2 regions of the Rhizobium sp. Pop5 genome follow, and region 1 is predicted to be linked to the other one. Evidence: predicted binding sites of a transcription regulator. Region 1 holds the regulator's gene; the other holds the start of a gene.
The links. The regulator LexA, encoded in region 1, represses DNA repair genes until DNA is damaged. The targets are predictions, from matches to a motif close to TGTTCNNNNTGTGTTCNG.
Positions count from the first base shown of each region.

Region 2: the regulator LexA is predicted to act here: its motif matches at 1,749-1,766, upstream of ruvC (crossover junction endodeoxyribonuclease RuvC).

Region 1 is NZ_CP099399.1:1,535,574-1,539,996, reverse strand. It holds gene kdsA (3-deoxy-8-phosphooctulonate synthase) at 1-666, opposite strand, end outside; gene NE852_RS09810 (VOC family protein) at 666-1,559, opposite strand; gene lexA (transcriptional repressor LexA) at 1,757-2,476, shown strand; gene NE852_RS09800 (ComEC/Rec2 family competence protein) at 2,457-4,423, opposite strand, start outside.
Region 2 is NZ_CP099399.1:3,256,139-3,260,561, reverse strand. It holds gene ruvB (Holliday junction branch migration DNA helicase RuvB) at 1-447, opposite strand, end outside; gene ruvA (Holliday junction branch migration protein RuvA) at 531-1,145, opposite strand; gene ruvC (crossover junction endodeoxyribonuclease RuvC) at 1,198-1,707, opposite strand; gene NE852_RS18300 (methyl-accepting chemotaxis protein) at 1,888-4,203, shown strand; gene NE852_RS18295 (LLM class flavin-dependent oxidoreductase) at 4,329-4,423, shown strand, end outside.

The DNA of each region.
Region 1 (4,423 bases):
CTGACCGCCGGAGGAATCGCCCTGCCCGCCCGGCTGCGCCACGGAATGGGTGGCATCGAAAACCACAGGCGCGCCCATCGCCGCCATGATCGGCAGCGAACGCATGTCGGAGACCAGCGTGTTATAGCCGAAAGAAGCGCCGCGCTCACACAGAAGCACGTTCGGATTGCCGCTGGCGTTCAGCTTCTTCAGGACGTTCTTCATATCCCAGGGCGCGAGGAACTGGCCCTTCTTGACGTTGACGACGCGGCCGGTTTTAGCGGCGGCAATGAGAAGGTCGGTCTGCCGGCAGAGGAAGGCCGGGATCTGAAGGACGTCGACGGTCTTTGCCACCTCCGCGCATTGCTCGGCGGTATGGACGTCGGTCAGGACGGGAAAGCCGAATTCCTTCTTCAGGTCAGCAAAGATCTCCATGCCCTTTTCAAGCCCGATGCCGCGTTCGGCCGAGAGCGAGGTACGGTTCGCCTTGTCGAACGAGCTCTTGTAGACGAGGCCGATGCCGAGCTTTCCGCAAAGCTCCTTCAGCGTGCCCGCCACCATGAAGGCGTGATCGCGGCTCTCCATCTGGCAGGGCCCGGCGATCAGCGACAGGCGGCCGGTATTGGAAAAGGTGACCTGAGCGTCGCCTTGGCCGATCTTGACTTCGGAATTCGTATTGGTGCTCATCATCTTTCCTCGAAGGCGAAGAGCGTGCCCTGGCCGGGCGCGGGCTTCACCAGAATGCGATTGTTCTTGCGTGTGTAGGTCACCCCGTTAGCAGCCAAATGCGCTTCTGTCACGGCAAGATCGCCGACATTGAAGAGGATCGCCCGGCCGCGCAGCCCCCGCTCGGCGGGCGAGACGGCAATCTCGAAATAGGCTTCCAGCCCTTCCGGCGTCATCAGGCTGATTCTCGCATTCGACGCCGCGATCTTGACGCCAAAACCGGTTTTCTCAATTGCCGACTGCGCAGCGGCAAGGCTGACGAACGGGCCGAACGTGGCTGGTTCCGGCGCACAAAGCGCCACCTCGGCAATGCCGGTGACGCCATTGGCATGTTTCTCCAGCGCATCACGATCGGCGGGAAGCGGGTTGATGCGCTGACAGGTGAAGAGCAAGAGATCGGGCGCACGCAGATCGCCCGCGAAGGCCAATTTGAAGCTGCCGACGCTCTCGGAACCATCCGGCATCTTCATCGGCCGGCTGAACTCCAGCATCTCGCCGGCGCTCGATCCCGTGCTGGCGAACTTCTCATGGTCGCGGGCAGAATCTTCCGTGGCGAAGACGATTGCCGAAAGCCCCTCGTCTCCGCAGCGGAAGCGGAAGGCCTGGTTGCGGGCGGTGAAGACATTGCCTTTTCGCGCTGATGCGTCGCTCTCCTCGACGCTCGCGACGCCGAGCGGCTCCAGATAGGTTTTGTCGGCAAAGAAGACGCAGGCGTTTTCCGTCCCGAAGGGATGACGGGCATCGGCGGCGACGGTGAAGCCGAGCTTGCCGAGCCTCTCGCGCGCCAGGTCGATATTGACGACGGGAAGCACGACATGGTCCAGCGGGTGCGGCGTGGCGGAGCGCTCGTTCATGATATCCCTCTCCCTGAAATGGCTAGAGATGTGCAGCAGCGATCATCTGAATTCAAGATTGCCTGCCGATTGGGCTATGAAAATAAAAATCTCAACGAGTTGATGCGAAGTTTTACGGAAATTTAGCTACTTGCGGAACACATATGGAACATATAGTGTCCGTTCTGGATTTGTTTCAATCACGGGGTCTGACGTCGATGCTCACGCGCAAACAACAGGAGCTTCTCCTTTTCATTCATGAGCGCATGAAGGAATCCGGCGTTCCACCGTCTTTCGACGAGATGAAGGATGCCCTGGACCTGGCCTCCAAATCCGGCATCCACCGCCTGATTACCGCACTCGAGGAGCGAGGTTTCATTCGCCGCCTACCGAACCGTGCTCGCGCTCTCGAGGTCATCAAGCTTCCGGAAGCCTACAGCCCCAGCATTCAGCCCCGGCGCGGCTTTTCGCCGAGCGTCATCGAAGGCAGCCTCGGCAAGCCCCAGCCGGTCGCCGCTCCTGCTTCGGTAAAGCCCGTCGCCGACAATGGTAACTCGATCTCCGTGCCCGTCATGGGGCGAATCGCCGCCGGCGTTCCGATTTCGGCTATCCAGAACAACACGCATGACATCGTCGTTCCGGCCGACATGCTCGGTTCTGGCGAACATTATGCGCTGGAGGTCAAGGGCGATTCGATGATCGACGCCGGCATCTTCGACGGCGACACCGTGATCATCCGCAACGGCAGCACCGCCAGCCCCGGCGACATCGTCGTCGCTCTCGTCGACGACGAGGAAGCGACGCTCAAGCGCTTCCGCCGCAAGGGCGCCTCGATCGCACTGGAAGCGGCCAACCCGGCTTACGAGACCCGTATCTTCGGGCCGGATCGGGTCAAGGTTCAAGGCAAACTCGTCGGCCTTATCCGCCGCTATCATTGACATCGGCTGTGCCGGAATCGGTAAAGCTGTCGCTGCGCCAGTCATAGGCGCGATGGCGCATCCATGGCCTCGACAAGGTGTCGAATGCGGTCGCGACTTCAAGGCCGCCATCCGTAAAGCGCAGCTCGAGGGAGCCAGTCCTGCGCAGCGTTTCACCGGTGAAGAGTGATGCGCCTGTGCGGCAGCGATCGAAACGCAGCCGTACCGAAGTCACGATGATATCGGCGGCATCGCAGGCGGGGCCGAGATAGGCGGCATTGTCGATGACGGTCACGACTTTTCCATTGCCAAGTCGCGATACGCACCAGGCCTTCTTCACGCAGGAAAAGCGGTTTGTTTCACCACCGGTCGCCGCCGCCCGCATCGCGACCCTCGCTTCGTCCTGCTGATCGCCGGAAAGCCTGACGCGACGACCGTCTCCCTCGGGAATGGCGGGGCCGTCCAGCATCTTCGGCGGATAGTGGGTCGGCAGGACAAGTGCTCTCTGCCACTGGTCGAAGATGAAATCCGGCGGCCTTTCACGATTGGAGGCCAATGCCGCCCTCTCGGCGATCGCGACAAGTCCGCCATCTTCCGAAATCACCAGATCAGGCGATCGGGGGACCGGCAGGACGATCAGGGTCAGCGTCGAAGCCGCGATAATGGCGGTGCCGATATGGCGCAGCCGGGTGCGCAGCAGCATCATGAGCAGGAAGCCCGCAACCGCCACGGCGAAATACCAGCCGGGCAAGCGGCCGACGCCGATATCACCGCCCCAACCCGATACCGTCTTGGCGATCTTCATCACCAGCTCAAGGCCGAAGCCTGCGACCTGCCAAAACGGACCGTCGAGGCCAAAGGGCATCAGCAGCATCGCCATCATTCCGAATGGCATGACAATGCAGGAGATGACTGGCATGGCCGCAAGGTTCGCCGGAAGTCCATAGGCAGTCAGCCGATGGAAATGCTCGATCGAAAACAGTGCGGTCGATAGACCGCCAATGAGCGAGGTCAGGAAGATGCCGCCAAAGAAGCCTCCGACCACGAAGACGGGCTTCATGACCGGCAGCTTGGCAAACGCATTCTCCCGCATCGATCGCCTTTTCCAGAGATCGTAGCCGGCAACCAGGGCAAGCGTTGCCGCAAAGGACATCTGGAAGCTCGGTCCCAGCACTTCCGACGGCGAGATCGACAGGATTACGAGAGCTGATAGGGCCACGTTTCTCAGGCTGATCGACGGCCGGTCGAAGAATACGGCAATCAGCATGATCGCCATCATGATGAAGGCGCGTTCGGCAGAGACCGCGAAGCCGGAGATCAAATAGTAGGCTGTTACGGCGGCAAGCGCACCGGCTGCGGCGATTTTCTTTGTCGGCCAAGCCTGGGCAATGCTCGGAAGCAGGCTGAGGATGACGCGCAGTCCGACAAAGAAGATGCCGGCCGACAATGCCATGTTGAGACCAGAGATGGCAACGATATGGGCAAGGCCGGACTGCCGGAGCGCCTCCGTCGTCTCATCCGAGATCGCACGTCTCTCATCAGTGACAAGAGAGGCAGCAAAGGCGCCGGTATCGCCGGGCAAGACCAGCCGTATGCGGTCGCCGATGCCGCTGCGCAACCGGTATAGCCATTCGAGCAGAGCGTCCGATATCGATCCGGCGCTTTCCGGCTCCGCTTGCGCATCGACCTTCGTCGGCGCGCCGTAGAAGAAACCATTCGCGCCGATGCCATCGAAGTAGGCTCCGAAGGAGAAATCGTTGAGCTCGGGAAGCGCCGGGCCTGCCGGCGGTGTCAGCCGAGCCCTGCCTGATATGATGTCACCGATCTCGAAGGGAACATCCGCACCGCGGACGATCGCGGTTATGCGCTCCGGCGGCCGCTTCACCTCCGGTGCCTCGGTGTCGCTGACGGCAAGAATGTAGCGCCATCGCCCGCGACCATCGCCTTCGCGCCGCTCGACGCGGCCGG
Region 2 (4,423 bases), 1.7 Mb from region 1:
GTCGATCTTCACCGAGCGCGCGGCCGGGCCTTCGCCGATGATGAGGTCGAGCTGGAAATCCTCCATGGCAGGATAGAGAATTTCCTCGACGGCCGGGTTGAGGCGGTGGATCTCGTCGATGAAGAGCACGTCGCGTTCTTCGAGATTGGTGAGGAGGGCCGCAAGATCGCCGGCCTTGGCGATCACCGGGCCTGATGTCGAGCGGAAATTGACGCCGAGTTCCTTCGCCATGATCTGCGCCAGCGTCGTCTTGCCGAGGCCGGGCGGGCCGACGAAGAGCACATGGTCGAGCGCCTCGCCGCGGTTCTTCGCCGCCTCAATGAAGATCTTGAGATTGGCGCGTGCTTCCGCCTGGCCGGTGAACTCGTCCAGCGTTTGCGGGCGCAGGGTGATATCGAGATCTTCGCCCCGCTTTTCCGGCGATATCAGGCGGGCGGGTTCGCTCATGCTCTCATTCCGTTTTGAAACCTGTCACACCAATACACCAAAAGACGGCTGTCTCGACATCCCATCATCGGTTTTCCAGCCCTTCACCGCGCCAGTTCCTTCAACCCCAGTCGGATCAGCTTGGCGCTGTCGGCGCCATCACCGGCTGTCTTCATCGCGGCGGCGACCGCGTTCGCCGCCTGGTCTCTGCTGTAGCCGAGGTTGGTGAGCGCGGAAACCGCATCGGCAACCGGTGCGGCGGCGACACCTTCGCCGAGTTCCTGTTTGAGGGCGATATTGATCGCCTCCCCGGCAAAGGCCGGCGCCCGGTTCTTGAGTTCGGTGACGAGCCGCATCGCCACTTTCGGACCGACGCCCGGCGCGCGGGAGACAGCGGCGCGGTCCTGCAGGGCGATCGCATTGGCAAGTTCGCCCGGCGTCAGCGTCGAGAGCACGGCGAGCGCCACCTTGGCGCCGACGCCCTGGACGCTCTGGAGAAGGTTAAACCATTCGCGCTCCAGCGCCGTCATGAAGCCGAAGAGCTTCAGCTGATCCTCGCGCACATAAGTCTCGATGAAGAGCACGCAGGCTTCGCCGGCCGAGCCGAGCTTGGACAGCGTACGGGTCGAGCAATGGGCGACGTAGCAGACGCCGTGCACATCGACGAGCACATAGTCTTCGCCGATCTCGTCTATGGTGCCTTTCAGCTTGCCGATCATGGGGCGCGGTCTTTCAAGGGTGCGTTTCGGGAGAAATAATGTTCAATTTGCATTATCCGGCCAGCGCTTGCCGCATCCGGTTGCTGCCGCGATTATGCGCGTGGCAGATGGCGATCGCCAGGGCATCGGCGGCGTCGTTGCCTTTGAATTCGACCTTCGGCATCAAGATTTTCAACATCATGTGGATCTGCTGCTTTTCGCCGTGACCGACGCCGATGACGGCCTTCTTCACGGCGTTCGGAGCATATTCGGAGACCGGCAGGCCGGCGCGCGCCGGCACCAGCATCGCGATGCCGCGGGCCTGGCCGAGCTTCAGGGTCGCCACCGCATCCTTGTTGACGAATGTCTGTTCGACGGCTGCTTCATCCGGCTTGTGGCTGTGAACGATTTCCGCCAGGCCGTCATGCAGTTGGCAGAGGCGGGAGGCGAGATCCATGTCGCCGTCCGAAGTCACCGTTCCCGATGCCACGAAGCGCAGGGAATTGCCCAGCGTGTCGATGATGCCCCAGCCGGTGCGGCGAAGACCCGGATCGATGCCGATGATGCGAATCGTATTTTGCATGGTTCAACCTATAGCGATTGTGAAATAAGTGCCATCGATATGTGAACAAAACAAAAACATCCAAGTTTTAGGCGCGCCATTTACTGCGAATTAAAACAGATGCTCGAATTCTAGCTCTGTCGACCAGGCATGCGCCACATGCCGGGGCTGGCAAACGCCGTTCAGAAGGGTTCGTTGCATATGGCTCAGAGATTTCAGTCCCTGTCCTTCAAGGTTATTGCCACATTCATCCTGATGACCGTGCTGTCGATAGCGGTCATCGACGTGCTCGCCTATTTCGCCAGCAGCCGCATCTCCGACGAGCAGGCGCTGAAGGCCAAGGAAAGCGTGCTGATCTTCCGCGGCGACATGCTGCAGGATCAGCTGACGCAGCTTGAAAACCAGGCCAATTCCATCGCGCGCATCGAGGCGCTGCAGATGTCGATCACCAGCCTCAAGAGCGGCTGGAAAACCATCGAAAAGACTTCCGGCGATGCCCGCGCCGAGCTGAAGAAGGTTTTCATCACGAGCAATCCGAACCCGGCGGATCAGCGCGAGAAGCTGATGAAGCCGGAAGGGCCGAGCGGCTTCTATTACTCGAATCATGAAAAGACGCAGGGCGAAGTCGCCCGCGACCTCGAGGATACCGCCTTCAGCGACCTGCTGATCGCCGATCTCGACGGTACTGTCCTCTATTCCTACAAGAAGGAGGACGACTTTGCCGAGAACCTGAAAACGGACGCCTGGAAGGCGGCCGGCGCCGGCATCGCTTTCGCCAAGGCGATCGAGAATACCGCCAAGGCGACCGATGACGCCGCGCCGACAGGTTTTTCCGGCCTTCGCGTCGATGCGGCCAGCGGCAAATCGGCGATCTTCTATGCCGTGCCGATCGTCAAGCTCGGAGCGGCCAAAGGCATCATCCTCTTCAAGGTACGTGACGATATCGTCACCGCCATTCTCGCCAAGGGCATCGTCAAGGGCAACACGGCGCAGGCTGCGATCGTCTCCGCGGATGGATCCGCCATCGGTCTTGACGGAAGCGGCAAGCTTTCGACGCTCGATGCGGCACCTTTCACCTTCATCAAGGACGCGCTTGCCAGCTCGGCAATGACGGTTGCCGATTTCGACCGGGCGGATGGTGCTGCCCGCGCCTATGTCCGCGGCATCGACTATCGCGGCGATCGCTTTCTGGTGGTCGAGAGCGTGCTGCTCAGCGAGCTCAACGCAGGCTCGGTCGAGATCGCCATGTTGCTGACGATGATCGGCATCGGGGTGCTCGTTGTCATGGCGGTTGCGACCGGGCTCGTCACCAATTTCCTGTTTTCGCCGCTGGCACGCCTTGCCGGCGTCACCCGCGATGTCGCCGACGGCAAGCTCGATAGCGAGATCGGTAGCCTGAACCGCAAGGACGAGATCGGCACGATGGCAAATGCGCTCGCCCGCTTCCGGCAGTCGCTGGTCGAAGGCCGCGAACTCGAAGCGGCCAGCGAGGAGACCCGCCTGCAGGCCGAACACGATCGCCAGCGGAACCTCGCCGAGCGTGAGGCCGAGGCGAAGACGCTGCAGCAGGTGGTGGAGGCGATCGATGAGGGCCTGCATCATCTGGCAAGCGGCGATCTCGCCTATCAGATCGATACCCGCTTCCCGAATGAACTCGAAAGCCTGCGTATCAATTTCAACGAGGCGCTTGCCACACTCAGCGAAACCATGACGGCGATCGGCGGTAACTCGATGGCGGTGCGCGCCGGGTCCGAGGAGATGCGCACCGGCGCCGACGAGCTTGCCGCGCGCACCGAGCGCCAGGCCGGCTCGATCACCGAGACGGCGAATGCGATCAACGCCATCACCCAATCCGTTCGCCGACAGATCGAGCGGGCAGAACAGGCCGAGCGCATTGCCCGCGACGCCAAGAAGGAGACGACCGGCTCCGGACAGATCATGCGCGAGACCATCGCGGCGATGGAAGCAATCCAGGCCTCCTCGCGTCAGATCAACACGATCATCTCGGTCATCGACGACATTGCCTTCCAGACCAACCTTCTGGCGCTCAATGCCGGCGTCGAGGCGGCGCGCGCGGGTGAATCGGGCAAGGGTTTTGCCGTCGTCGCCATGGAAGTGCGCGAACTCGCCCAGCGCTCGTCGAGTGCCGCCAAGGAAATCTCCAGCCTGCTGCAGAAATCGACGCATGAAGTCGAAAGCGGCGTGGCGCTTGTGGAAAAAGCGGGCGTTGCGCTGACCGGTATCGGCGCCCATGTCGAGGCGATCAACGGACAGATCAACGAGATCATGGAATCGACCCGCGAGGAAGCCGGGACGCTGCGTGAGATCAATAGTGCTGTCGCCGAACTCGATGCGATGACGCAGCAAAACGCCTCGATGGTCGAGGAGACGACCGAGGCGATCCACCGGCTGGCGACGGAAGCCCTGGAAATGGACCGCCAGCTTGGCAATTTCACGCTGCCGCATGGTCATCACACGCCGAGCGCCGAGGTGCATGTGCTGCGCCGTCACCGGTAGAGCGCCGTTTCCGACAAGGCACAAGGGTCGCGTTCGCGCGACCCTTTTTGTTTGCCTTCATGGTTTGGAATGGCGGAGGCGGGAACCTACATAAGCCGCATCCTTCAACCGCCGGCAGGTTTCCCATGGTTCCCTTCTCCATACTCGACCTTTCCCCCGTTGCCGAAGGCAGCACCGTCAGCCAGTCTCTCGCGAGTTCGGCGCGGATGGCTCAGAAGGC